Linked DNA regions of Variovorax paradoxus. The protein of the gene in region 1 binds, or shares a complex with, the protein of each later gene. Links are inferred from orthologs where the notes say so. Each region holds a gene or a part of one and is shown on either strand. Other genes may lie near its edges. The genes, in order: GOQ09_RS20845 and smc.

What was found.
Region 2: the proteins of GOQ09_RS20845 (region 1) and smc are in contact, whole or in part, in a crystal structure (PDB 3ZGX), measured with the Bacillus subtilis proteins. The link is inferred for Variovorax paradoxus from one-to-one orthologs.

Annotation. Positions count from the first base shown.
Region 1 is NZ_CP046622.1:4,462,660-4,469,794, reverse strand. The notes cover bases 4,402-7,135. They hold GOQ09_RS20845 (segregation and condensation protein A), read right to left. Parts: upstream 6,320-7,135; coding sequence 5,483-6,319; downstream 4,402-5,482. Other genes in these bases: GOQ09_RS20835 (outer membrane protein assembly factor BamE), read left to right, coding at 6,636-7,135; GOQ09_RS20840 (DUF3460 family protein), read right to left, coding at 6,390-6,596; nadB (L-aspartate oxidase), read right to left, coding at 4,402-5,450. In the rest of the region: quinolinate synthase NadA, read left to right, coding at 1-887; GOQ09_RS20870 (6-carboxytetrahydropterin synthase), read right to left, coding at 1,012-1,374; queE (7-carboxy-7-deazaguanine synthase), read right to left, coding at 1,394-2,032; panC (pantoate--beta-alanine ligase), read right to left, coding at 2,029-2,880; panB (3-methyl-2-oxobutanoate hydroxymethyltransferase), read right to left, coding at 2,893-3,795; more of nadB, read right to left, coding at 3,867-4,401. UniProt on the Bacillus subtilis protein: Participates in chromosomal partition during cell division. May act via the formation of a condensin-like complex containing Smc and ScpB that pull DNA away from mid-cell into both cell halves.
Region 2 is NZ_CP046622.1:2,782,055-2,787,280, reverse strand. Bases 494-4,602 are described here. They hold smc (chromosome segregation protein SMC), read right to left. Parts: upstream 4,210-4,602; coding sequence 694-4,209; downstream 494-693. Other genes in these bases: GOQ09_RS12900 (hypothetical protein), read left to right, coding at 4,323-4,602; GOQ09_RS12910 (cell division protein ZipA C-terminal FtsZ-binding domain-containing protein), read right to left, coding at 494-679. In the rest of the region: more of GOQ09_RS12910, read right to left, coding at 1-493; more of GOQ09_RS12900, read left to right, coding at 4,603-5,081; GOQ09_RS12895 (helix-turn-helix domain-containing protein), read left to right, coding at 5,142-5,226. UniProt on the Bacillus subtilis protein: Required for chromosome condensation and partitioning.

The DNA.
Region 1 (7,135 bases):
TGAGCGATTCGCTCGAGATGGCGCGCTTTGGCCGCGACCACGCAGCGCAGACGCTGGTGGTGTCGGGCGTTCGTTTCATGGGTGAAACCGCCAAGATCCTCTCGCCCGAGAAGCGCGTGCTGATGCCCGACCTGGACGCCAACTGCTCGCTCGACCTCGGCTGCCCGGTCGACGAGTTCAGCGTGTTCTGCGACCAGCACCCGGACCGCACTGTGGTCGTCTACGCCAACACCAGCGCGGCCGTGAAGGCGCGCGCCGACTGGCTCGTGACCTCCAGCTGCGCGCTCGACGTGGTGAGCGCGCTGCACGCGCAGGGCCGCAAGATTCTCTGGGGCCCCGACCGCCACCTGGGCGACTACATCCAGCGCCAGACGGGCGCCGACATGGTCAGCTGGAACGGCGCCTGCGTCGTGCATGACGAGTTCAAGGCGCTGGAACTCGAACTGCTGAAGAAGGCGCATCCCGCCGCAAAGGTGCTGGTGCACCCTGAGTCGCCGGCCGACGTGATTGCGCTGGCCGACGCGGTGGGCTCCACCTCGGCGATCTTGAACGCGGCGCAGCGCATGGACGCGAACGAGTTCATCGTTGCTACAGACAGCGGCATGCTGCACAAGCTGCGCACGCTGAATCCGGGCAAGACATTCATCGAGGCGCCCACGGCTGGCAATGGCGGCACCTGCAAGAGCTGCGCGCATTGCCCTTGGATGGCGATGAACGGGCTGGTGGAGCTGGCGAATGCGCTGGAAACGGGGGCAGGCGAAATTCATGTCGACCCTGCGCTGGGGCTGCGGGCGCGGGTGCCGATTGACCGGATGCTGGCGTTTACTGCGGGCCTGAAGAATGGCCAGGCGGCCGGAAGCCTGATTGCAGGCATCGGCGCCGCCTGAAGTCTTGTTCCCTCTCCCTCCGGGAGAGGGCTAGGGTGAGGGCAGCGGCCTCACAACATCGCGCCGGCTTTGCTGCCGCGGCCCTCACCCCAACCCTCTCCCCAAGGGGCGAGGGAGCAAAACCTCAAAACTCCAGCGTACAGCTGTCCCCCAGCGCCTCTCTCCACACGCGCACCCGCGCGAGCGAAGCGCGAAAGTCCGGCAGCGCATCCGCAATGAACAGGCACAAATTTTCCAGCGTCGGCGGATGCAGCCCCTCCACGTCGTCCAGCAGGTGATGGTCCAGCAGCTCGCGCACGTCATCCAGTCGGCGGCGCAGCAGCCCCAGGTCGACCACCATGCCCGTGACCGGATCGCGCTGGCCCGCAAGCCACACCTCGGCGTGGTACGTATGGCCGTGAATACGGCGGCTGCCTTCCACCTCGATGTCGCGCTTCAGCGTGTGGGCGGCATCGAAGAAAAAGCGCTGGCTGATGGTGAATCGCATCTGAAAAGTCTCTCCGCGCTCAGCGGATTCCGGTGATCTTGTGGGTCTGCACGCTGAGGCGCCATGCGGGCTGGCGCATGCATTCGGCAATGCATAGTTCGGTGTTGGCCAAGCGGTCGGGCCCGTCCATCGGCTGCAGAAAGCGGTGCGTGAACTCGCCCGTGCGTGCCATGGTGTCGAGGTCGAACTCGGTCTGCGGCCACACCAGCTTCAGTTCCTGTCCGCGCTGCTGTACCCATGGCGCACCGGCCTTGGGGCTGATGCAGAGCCAGTCGATGCCCTCGGGCGCCACGACCGTGCCGTTGCTTTCCACTGCAATGCGAAAGCGCCGGGCATGCAGCGCATCGACCAGCGCCGCGTCCACCTGCAGCAGCGGCTCGCCGCCGGTGAGCACCACCAGGCGGTGCTCGACATCGCCGGCCGGCCATTGCGCGGCGATGGTGTCGGCGAGCAGATCGGCGGTCTTGAACTTGCCGCCGAGCGTGCCGTCGGTGCCCACGAAATCGGTGTCGCAGAACCGGCAGACGGCCGTGTCGCGGTCTTCCTCGCGGCCCGTCCACAGGTTGCAGCCCGCAAAGCGGCAGAACACGGCCGGCATGCCCGCCTGGCCGCCTTCGCCTTGCAGGGTGTAGAAGATTTCCTTGACGCTGTAGGTCATGAAGACGCCACGTTCTCGATCTCGAGGTTGTCGATCAGCCGCGTAGCGCCCAGCCGCGCCGCGGCCAGCGCCACGAGTGGCTCGCCGGCCAGGCCGAAAGTGGGCACCTGCAGGTCGGCACGCCGCCGCAGCACAAGATAGTCCGGTTGCCAGCCGCGCTCTGTGAGCGTCTGCATTGCCCGCGCTTCGATTGCGGCCAAATCGCGTTCGCCCGCTTGCACGGCCGCGGCCATGGCCTTCAGCGCCTTCGAGAGCTGCACGGCTTCCGCGCGCTCGGTCTCGCTCAGGTAGCCGTTGCGCGACGACAGCGCCAGCCCGTCGTCCGCGCGGAAGGTTTCGCTGCCGACAATGTCGATGGGCAGCGCGAACTGCCGCACCATGTGGCGGATCATCATCAGCTGCTGGTAGTCCTTCTTGCCGAACACCGCCACGCGCGGCTGCACGCACTGGAAGAGCTTCATCACCACCGTGCACACGCCGATGAAGAAGCCGGGGCGGAAATGGCCTTCGAGAATGTCGGCCAGTGCCGGGTCCGGGTGCACCTTGCAGGTCTGCGGCTCGGGGTAGAGCGCTTTTTCGTCGGGCGCAAACAGCACGTTGCAGCCGGCCGCGCGCAGCTTCTCGCAGTCGCTGTCCCAGGTGCGCGGGTAGGTGTCGAAATCTTCATGCGGCAAGAATTGCAGCCGGTTGACGAAGATGCTCGCGACCGTCACGTCGCCCAGCGGCCTGGCCTGTTCGATCAGCGCCAGGTGGCCGTCGTGCAGGTTGCCCATGGTGGGCACGAAGGCCGGGCGCTCGAAGGCCGAAAGGTGCTCGCGCAGCTCGGCGATGGTGTGTGCGATGTACATGGTCTGTGCTCCTTACCAGGCGTGCAGTCGGTCGTCGGGAAAGCTGCCGTCCTTCACCGCGCGCACATAGGCCTCGAGGGCCTGCGCGATGCTCGAGGAATCGGCCATGAAGTTGCGCACGAACTTCGGCATCTTGCCGAGATTGATGCCCAGCATGTCGTGCAGCACCAGCACCTGTCCGGCGGTGGCCTTGCCCGCGCCGATGCCGATGGTGGCGCAGTGCTTCAGTTCGGCGGTGAGCTCGGCGGCCAGCGCGGCCGGCACCATCTCGAGCACCAGCATGGTGGCGCCGGCATCCTGCAATGCGTGCGCATGCTGCTTCAGCAGCGCGCCGGCCGCATCGCCTTTGCCCTGGACGCGGTAACCGCCCAGCGCATGCACGGTCTGCGGCGTGAGGCCCAGGTGGGCGCAGACGGGAATGCCGCGCTCGACCAGAAAGCGCACCGTCTCGGTGGTCCAACCGCCGCCTTCGAGCTTGACCATGTGCGCGCCCGACTGCATCAGCACCGTGGCGCTGCGCAGGGCCTGTTCGCGCGATTCCTGGTAGCTGCCGAAGGGCAGGTCGGCAATCAGCCAGGCCGTGCCCTGCACGCGGCGCAGGCCGCGCGAGACGCTGTCGGTGTGATAGCGCATGGTGTCCAGGCTCACGCCCACGGTGCTGTTCAGGCCCTGGCAGACCATGCCGAGCGAATCGCCGACCAGAAGGCAGTCGACGCCCGCCGCGTCGGCCATGGCCGCAAAGGTGGCGTCATAGGCGGTGAGCATCGAGATCTTCTCGCCGCGCGCATGCATGTCGGCCAGGCGCGGCAGGCTCACCGGTTTGCGCGATGCGGGCGGCGATGCCGGGGGCAGCGTGCCGTAGGGCGTGCCGGCCGCCGGCGTTTCGGAAGAAGGGATTGCGTTGGTGTTCGACATGGTTGGGTTTCTCCCTGCGGGCGTCGGTGGCCGGGCATCCTTGAGTGAGGAAAGTTGAAAGCGGTGGGGTGTCAGCGCCCCGGCGGCGTCAGCACCGTCGGTGCGGTGGGCTCGGCAAGCGAAGGATAGTCCCGGCTGAAATGCAGCCCGCGGCTTTCATGCCGGGCCTGCGCCGAGCGCACGATGAGTTCGGCCACCTGCACCAGGTTGCGCAGTTCCAGCAGGTCGCGCGTGACGTGGAAGTGGGCGTAGAACTCGTGGATCTCGGCCTGCAGCAGCGCAATGCGGTGGCTTGCGCGCTCCAGCCGCTTGTTGGTGCGCACTATGCCCACGTAGTCCCACATGAAGCGCCGAAGCTCTTCCCAGTTGTGGGAAATGACTACGGCCTCGTCGGCGTCGGTCACGCGGCTGTCGTCCCACTGCGGCAACGCGATGCCGGTGCGCCCAGGCGTTGCCGCAATCGCGCCGGCCGCGGCGCGCGCGAACACCATGCATTCGACCAGCGAGTTGCTCGCCAGGCGATTCGCGCCGTGCAGGCCCGTGCAGGCAGTTTCGCCAATGGCGTAGAGGCCCGGCACGTCGGTGCGGCCGGCCAGATCGCTCAGCACGCCGCCGCAGGTGTAGTGGGCGGCCGGCACCACGGGAATGGGCTCGCGCGTGATGTCGATGCCCAGCTCGGCGCAGCGCGCGAGGATGTTGGGAAAGTGCTCGTTCAGGAACGGCGGGCTCTGGTGCGAGATGTCCAGGTACACGCAGTCGAGCCCGTGCTTCTTCATCTCGAAGTCGATGGCGCGCGCCACCACATCGCGCGGCGCGAGCTCGGCACGCTCGTCGTGCCGGGGCATGAAGCGGGTGCCTCCCGCAGATTCGGGCAGCTTCAGCACCCCGCCTTCGCCGCGCACCGCTTCGCTGATGAGGAACGACTTGGCATGCGGGTGGTAGAGGCACGTGGGGTGGAACTGGATGAATTCCATGTTCGACACCCGGCAGCCCGCGCGCCAGGCCGCGGCAATGCCGTCTCCGGTGGCGGTGTCAGGGTTGGTCGTGTACAGGTAGACCTTGCCCGCGCCGCCCGTCGCCAGGATGGTGTGCGGCGCGCGAAAGCTCAGCACCTCGTCGGTCTCATCGTCCAGCGCGTACAGGCCCAGGCAAGCCGGGTCGTCCAGCCCCAGCTTGGGCCCGGTGATCAGGTCGACCAGCGTGTGGTGCTCGAAGAGGGTGATGCTCGGCGTGCGGCGCACGCGCTCGATCAGCGTCTGCTGCACGGCCGCGCCGGTGGCGTCCGTCACATGCACGATGCGGCGCTGGCTGTGGCCGCCTTCGCGCGTCAGGTGGAGCCCGCCGTCGGCTTCGGCGGAAAACGGCACGCCCAATTCGCGCAGCCAGTCGATGGCCTCGGGCGCATGCTCGACGACGAAGCGCGTGGCCTCGGGGTCGCAAAGCCCGGCGCCGGCCACCAGCGTGTCGTCTACATGCGCATCGAAGCTGTCGCCCGCGGCCAGCACGGCCGCAATGCCGCCTTGTGCCCAGGCGCTCGAGCCGTCGTTGAGTGCGCGCTTGGTCAGCACCGCCACCCGGTGCGTCGGCGCCAGGTGCAGCGCCGCCGAGAGGCCTGCAAGCCCGCTGCCGACGATGAGGACGTCGAAGTCGCGCACGGCGGAATTCACAGGCGCAAGAGCCGGAAAGGTCAGGCCGGCGAGTACGCCAGCCGGACGTAGATGGGCGCGAAGGCCTCGGCCTGCGTGATGTCGATCAGCGTTTCCTTCGCGAGCTCGAGCATCGCGATGAAGGTGACGATCAGCACCGGCGCGCCGCGCGACACGTCGAACAGCTTTTCGAATTCCACGAAGCGCTGCCCCTGCAAGTGCCGCAGCACGATGCTCATGTGCTCGCGCACGTTGAGCTCTTCGCGCGAGATCTTGTGGTGCTGCACGAGCTTGGCGCGCTTCATGATGTCGGCCCATGCGTCGCGCAGCTCGACCACGTTCACGTCGGGGAAGCGGGGCTTGAGCGATTGCTCGATGTAGACCTGCCCCTTCCAGAAGTCGCGCCCGTAGGTCGGCATGGCGCTGATGGCGGCGGCCTGCAGCTTGGTCTGCTCATATTCGAGCAGGCGGCGCACCAGCTCCGCGCGCGGGTCTTCGGCCTCTTCGCCGTCGGCCACCTTCTTGGGCGGCAGCAGCATGCGCGACTTGATCTCGATCAGCATCGCGGCCATCAGCAGGTACTCGGCCGCGAGTTCCAGGTTGGTCTGGCGAATCTCGTCGACGTAGCTCAGGTATTGCCGCGTGAGCCCCGCCATCGGGATGTCGAGGATGTTGAAGTTCTGCTTCCTGATGAGGTAGAGCAGCAAGTCCAGCGGGCCTTCGAAGGCCTCGAGAAAGACCTGCAGCGCCTCGGGCGGGATGTACAGGTCCTTCGGCATCGCGAACAACGGCTCGCCATAGAGCCTGGCGAGCGCGACCTGGTCGACCACGTCGGGCATGCTGGCCACGAGCGTGTCGTTGTCCTCGTTGTCCTTCATCGGGCGCTTGCTATCATTTCAATAGCTGCGGGCGCGATGATGGCCAACGATGGATGCCGGCTGGGCACCATTATTTGCTTTGGGTCTGGTAGACGTACGGCTGCTGCGGCACGCGGGCTTCGCTGTATTCCTCGAGCAGGCTGCGGTCGAGGTGTTTGTCCCACAGCAGGGCGCGGCCGGCGCGCTGTTCGGCTTCCAGCGTCGGCTTCTTTTCTTTCATCTCCTCGATGAAGCTGGTGATCTCGGAGGTGTAGTGGGGGCGGCGGAAGATGGACATAGACTGGACCTTTGTAGCGCGAATTTTACCGGGGATGGCATGAAGCGACGACAACAGTGGCGGATCGGCACGGCAGCGGCCTTGCTGGCGGCGGTCATGGGGCTTGCGGGATGCGACCCGCAGCGCATTAGCGAACTGGAGGAAGGCGTGTCCACCGAGGCCGATGTGCGCGCCCGGTTCGGCGAGCCCGAGAACATCTGGGACGTGCCCAACGGCCGCGTGCTTGAGTACAACCGCCAGCCGCAGGGCCAGAAAAACTACATGATCACCATCGGCGCCGACGGCAAGATGAGCGCGCTGCGCCAGGTGCTCACACCCGAGAATTTTGCCAAGGTGCAGCCCGGCATGATGATGGAAGACCTGCGCAAGCTGCTCGGCAAGCCCGCCAAGGTCACGCCCTACGCGCTCAAGCGCGAAACCGAATGGGAATGGCGCTGGGTGCAGCCGCCCAATTCGCCCATGGTGTTTACCGCCACGCTCAACGACGACCAGCGCGTGGTGCGCAGCGGCTCCTCGCCCGACCGGAGCACCGAGGCGAA
Region 2 (5,226 bases), 1.7 Mb from region 1 along the record:
CGCGCAGCACAAAGCCCAGCTGCGCATCGTGCGCACTGGCAAACTGGTCGAGCTCGCGCGCACGCGCCACTTCGTCGAGCATTTCGGGAAACTCGAGCGCGCCGTTCACGGCATCGGCAAAGGCCTGCGCCTTCACCACGAATTCGGAATACTCGATTTCGTTGAGCGCGCCGGTGCGGTTGGCCAACTGCACGCCGACCTGGAAGGCGCTGTAGCGCTGGCCCGCCACTGGCGGTTCCCATTGCCCGGTGTGCTCGTTCAGGCCTTCAATGGCAACAGGCTTGCTGCCTGCGCGGCGGGTGGGCGGCATGGCCGCGATGGCCGCATCGCCCGATGCAAGGCCGTCCAGCGACACCGGAGCGATCACGTCGATGAGCGGATCGAGTCCGCCGCGCCGCTCGGCGGTAGGCAGCGGGCTTGCGCCGGGCGCCGGCAGATCAGGGTCGAACAAGGGCTCATGCCGCTCTTGACCCGGAGGCATCTGGTGCGGATCGATGTGCAGCATCGGCTCCACGCCGTCGGCCGCGGACGCCGGCGAACGGTCCGCATCGGAAAAATCGTCGCTGGCGGCGTCGGGCTGCCGCGGTGCATTGCGGCGCGATGTGACGGTGTTGTAGGCCACGACGGCCGCGAGAACGAGGCCGCCGAGGATGGCCAGGGCGAGAGTGAGATTGCTCATGCGCGCTGCTCGGCTTAAGCAGCTTCGACCATCGAGACGGCCGATTCCATGTCGACCGCAACGATGCGGGACACGCCCTGTTCCTGCATGGTTACGCCGATCAGCTGCTCGGCCATTTCCATGGCGATCTTGTTGTGGCTGATGAAGAGGAACTGGGTTTCGCGGCTCATGGCGGTCACGAGTTTTGCATAGCGTTCGGTGTTCGCGTCGTCCAGCGGCGCGTCCACCTCGTCGAGCAGACAGAAAGGCGCGGGGTTGAGCTGGAAGATGGCGAACACCAGCGCAATGGCCGTGAGCGCTTTTTCGCCGCCCGAGAGCAAGTGGATGGTCTGGTTCTTCTTGCCCGGAGGCTGCGCCATCACCTGCACGCCCGAATCCAGGATTTCGTCGCCCGTCATCATCAGCCTGGCGTTTCCGCCGCCGAAGAGTTCGGGGAACATGCGGCTGAAATGCTCGTTCACGATCTTGAAGGTGCCGCCGAGAAGCTCGCGTGTTTCGCCGTCGATCTTGCGGATGGCGTCTTCGAGCGTGCCGATGGCCTCGTTCAGGTCGGCCGACTGCGCATCCAGGAAGGTCTTGCGCTCGCTGGCAATGGCGAGTTCGTCGAGCGCAGCCAAGTTGACGGCGCCCAGCGCGACCACTTCGCGGTTCAGGCGGTCGATTTCGCTTTGCAGGCCGGTGAGGCGCACCTTGTCGGTCTCGATCGACTGGGCGATGGCTTCAAGGTCGGCGCCCGCGTCGTCGAGCAGCTGCTGGTACTGCTCGACACCCAGGCGTGCGGCCTGTTCCTTGAGCTGGAATTCGGTGATGCGCTGGCGCAGCGGATCAAGCTCGCGCTCGAGCTGCAGCCGGCGCTCGTCGCTGGCGCGCAGCTTCAGCGTGAGGTCGTCGTATTGGCTGCGTGCGGCGCCCAGGGCGCCCTCGCGCTCGAGCTTCAGCGCCAGTGCGTCCTGCAGCCCGGCTTGGGCTGCGGCGTCCGACAGGCGGCCCAGTTCGGCCCTGGCGCGCTCGTCTTCGTCGGTAAGAGCCACCACCTGCTGCGATGCGGTTTCGATGGCCCGGCTCAGCTCGCCGCGGCGGGCTTCGAGCGTGCGCTGCGAGAAAGTGGCTTCCTGCGCCTGGCGTTCCAGGCTGCGATGCTGCTCGCGGCTGGCGGCCAATGCACGGCCGGCTTCGATCACACGTTCGTCAAGCTGCGCGTGGCGCTCCTGGCTATCGGCAAGCTGCATATCGAGCTCTTCGAACCGGCCTTCGGCGGCCATGCGCTTTTCCTGCAGCTCCTCAAGCTGCGCGTCGACTTCGGAAAGGTCGGCGGCAAGTTGCTCGCTGCGTGCCCGCGTCTGCTCGGCAAGCTGCGTCATGCGCAGGGTTTCGACCTGCAGTTCGTGCGCACGCGATTGCGTCTCGGCCGCTTCACGGCGCGCCGTCACAAGGCGTTGCGCGGCATCGGCGTAGGCGGCTTCGGCGCGGACCAGCGCGGTGCGCGCCTCTTCGCTGATGAGCGTCTGGGCGCGCAGCTGGCGCTCCAGGTTTTCCATTTCCTGCTGGCGTGCCAGCAGGCCGGCCTGCTCGGAATCTGGGGCGTAGAAGTTCACGCTGTGCGAGAACACGGCGTGGCCGCTCTGCACATAGATGACTTCGCCGGGCTGCAGCGTGCTGCGCTGCGCAAGGGCTTCTTCGAAACTCTGGGCCGTATAGCAGCCGTGGAGCCAGTCGGTCAGCAGGGCTTGCAGGCCGGCATCGTTCAGGCGCAGCAGGCTGGACAGGCGCGGCAGCGCGGCAGCGCCTTGCGGCAAGCCGGCGTCGGGCGGGCTGTAGAACGCCAGCTTGGCGGGCGGCGCATCGTTGCCGAAGGCGCGCACCATGTCGAGCCGGCTGACTTCGAGCGCACCCAGGCGCTCGCGCAGCGCCGCTTCGAGCGCGTTTTCCCAGCCCTGCTCTATGTGAATGCGGCTCCACAGCCCCTGCATGCCTTCGAGCCCGTGCTTGGCGAGCCAGGGCGCGAGCTTGCCGTCGGTCTTGACCTTTTCCTGCAGCGCACGCAGTGCTTCGAGGCGTGCCGAAAGTTCGGCATGCCGGGCGCTCTCGGTATTGACCGCCTGCTGCTTCGTCCGGCGGTCGTCGTCGAGCTGCGGCACCGATTCCTGCAGTTCATGCAGGCGGGCATCGGCTTCGCTCGCGGCTTCTTGAGCGGCGGCGTGCTCTTCCTGCATGGCTTGCAGGCGAGCTTCGTCGGGCGCGGCCAGCGCGCTCTGGTCGGCACGCAGGCGTTCGCCGCGCTGCGTGAGCTGCCGGCTCTGGTCTTCGATGTTGCGCTGGTCGGCCGCCAGCACCTGGATCTGCTGCTGAATCTGCACCACCGCGGCACGCTGCGCGTTGGCCTCGTCCTGGGCGCGCTGCTGCGCTTCTTCCAGCTCGGGCATGCGGGCGTAGTGCTCTTCGAGCTGCGCGGCCAGCATGACGGCTTGCTCTTCGGCATCGACGCCCTGGCCGGCCAGGGTTTCGATCTCGGCCTCGGCTTCTTCGCGGCGGCGGCCCCATTGGCCCATTTGCTCGCGCAACTGGACGAGCCGTTGCTCCACGCGCTGCCGGCCCTCGACCACGAAGCGGATTTCGCCCTCGAGGCGGCCGACTTCGGCGCTGGCTTCGTAGAGCTTGCCCTGGGCCTGGTTGACCTGGTCGCCAGCCGCGTAGTGCGCCTGGCGCACGGTTTCGAGTTCGGATTCGATGCGGCGCAGGTCGGCGGTGCGCGACTCCAGGTCGTTGATCGCCTTTTCGGAATCGGCCTTGATCTTGGCCTGGTCGGCATCGCTTTCGCTGCGCTTGAGGAACCACAGCTGGTGCTGCTTCTTGGTGGCTTCGCCCTGCAGCGTGTTGTAGCGCGCGGCCACCTCGGCCTGCTTCTCCAGCTTTTCGAGATTCGCGTTCAGTTCGCGAAGAATGTCTTCGACGCGCGTGAGGTTCTCGCGCGTGTCGCCCAGGCGGTTTTCGGTTTCGCGCCGGCGTTCCTTGTACTTGGAAACGCCCGCGGCTTCTTCCAGGAACAGGCGAAGCTCTTCAGGCTTGGATTCGATGATCCGGCTGATCGTGCCCTGCCCGATGATGGCGTAGGCGCGCGGGCCGAGGCCGGTGCCCAGGAACACGTCCTGCACGTCGCGCCGGCGCACCGGTTGATTGTTGATGTAGTAGCTGCTGGTGCCGTCGCGCGTGAGCACGCGCCGCACGGCAATTTCGCCGAACTGGTTCCATTGGCCGCCGGCGCGATGGTCGGCGTTGTCGAACACCAGTTCCACGCTCGAACGGCTGGCCTGCTTGCGCGTGGTCGTGCCGTTGAAGATCACGTCCTGCATCGACTCGCCGCGCAGCTCCGACGCGCGCGACTCGCCCAGCACCCAGCGCACCGCGTCCATGATGTTCGACTTGCCGCAACCGTTGGGCCCGACAACGCCGACCAGCTGGCCTGGCAGCAGGAAGTTGGTCGGTTCGGCGAACGACTTGAAGCCTGAAAGCTTGATGGAATTGAGACGCACGACTTGTCGGCCTGCCTTGGCATAGCGCCAAGGTATTGATTTGTAAGGAAAATTGCACGGGCCCGCCGCTTGAAGCAGGCCGCCGCCCCAGCTGTGGATGATAACGTCAGGGCATGAGCGATTCCCTGGTTTCCCCCTTCACCGCGCGCCGCGGCTACCTGCTTGCCGGCGCAGCTGCACTGCTGGGCCTTGGCGGTTGCGCGGCCACCCGTTCCACCGAGCGCGCCGAACCTTATGCCAACCAGGAATGGTTGCAATCGAGCGCCAACCGCATTGCCAATCTTTCCTTGCGCGACAACCTGCAATCGATCCGGCGCGTACAAACCACGCTGTACCGGCGCAATCCGCGCGAATGGCGCAAATCGGCGGCAAGCATCGAAGCGGCCACCCAGCGCGCCTGGGACGCGGTGTTGACGGGCCCCGCCCTGCCCGAGCTGCGCGGCGCCACCGGCATCGACGCCATCCGCCTGGCCTTCGACACCAGCCCCCAGGGGTACCAAGGCGACCGGGTTGCGGCACTGGTCGTCGGCTGGGCATCCATGCTCAAGCAAGCCAATGGCGACACCTGGGACCAGACCATGCTCGACGGCGTCAACGCCGAGAACAGCTACCGTGCCGCGCGCAATTTCGAAATATCGCTGTGGCTGATCTCCTCGAAAACCGGCGCGGACGGCCAGCCCTTGCTGCTGGCCACCGAAATCAGCGAGCGAGGTCGTAACCTCGTGGCCGACCGCGAGCTGTCGAAGGTGGTGGCGCGGCTCGACCTGCTGGCCGCCCAGGCCGACGAGAAATACCGCCGCGCCGCGCTCGACTTCGGGCAGAACTGGATCATGGGCGTGGTCATGCCTTTCTTCACCTTGATTCCCAGATAAGGCAATGGGCACAACCAGGAAATATATTTCCCAAACAGCGGTTTGCGGTAATATGTTTCCGTGCTCAAACAGGAACTCATCACTGCTCTCACCGCCCGCCGTGATGCCGCGGGGCTCTCCAATGCGGAAATCGCGCAACGCTCGG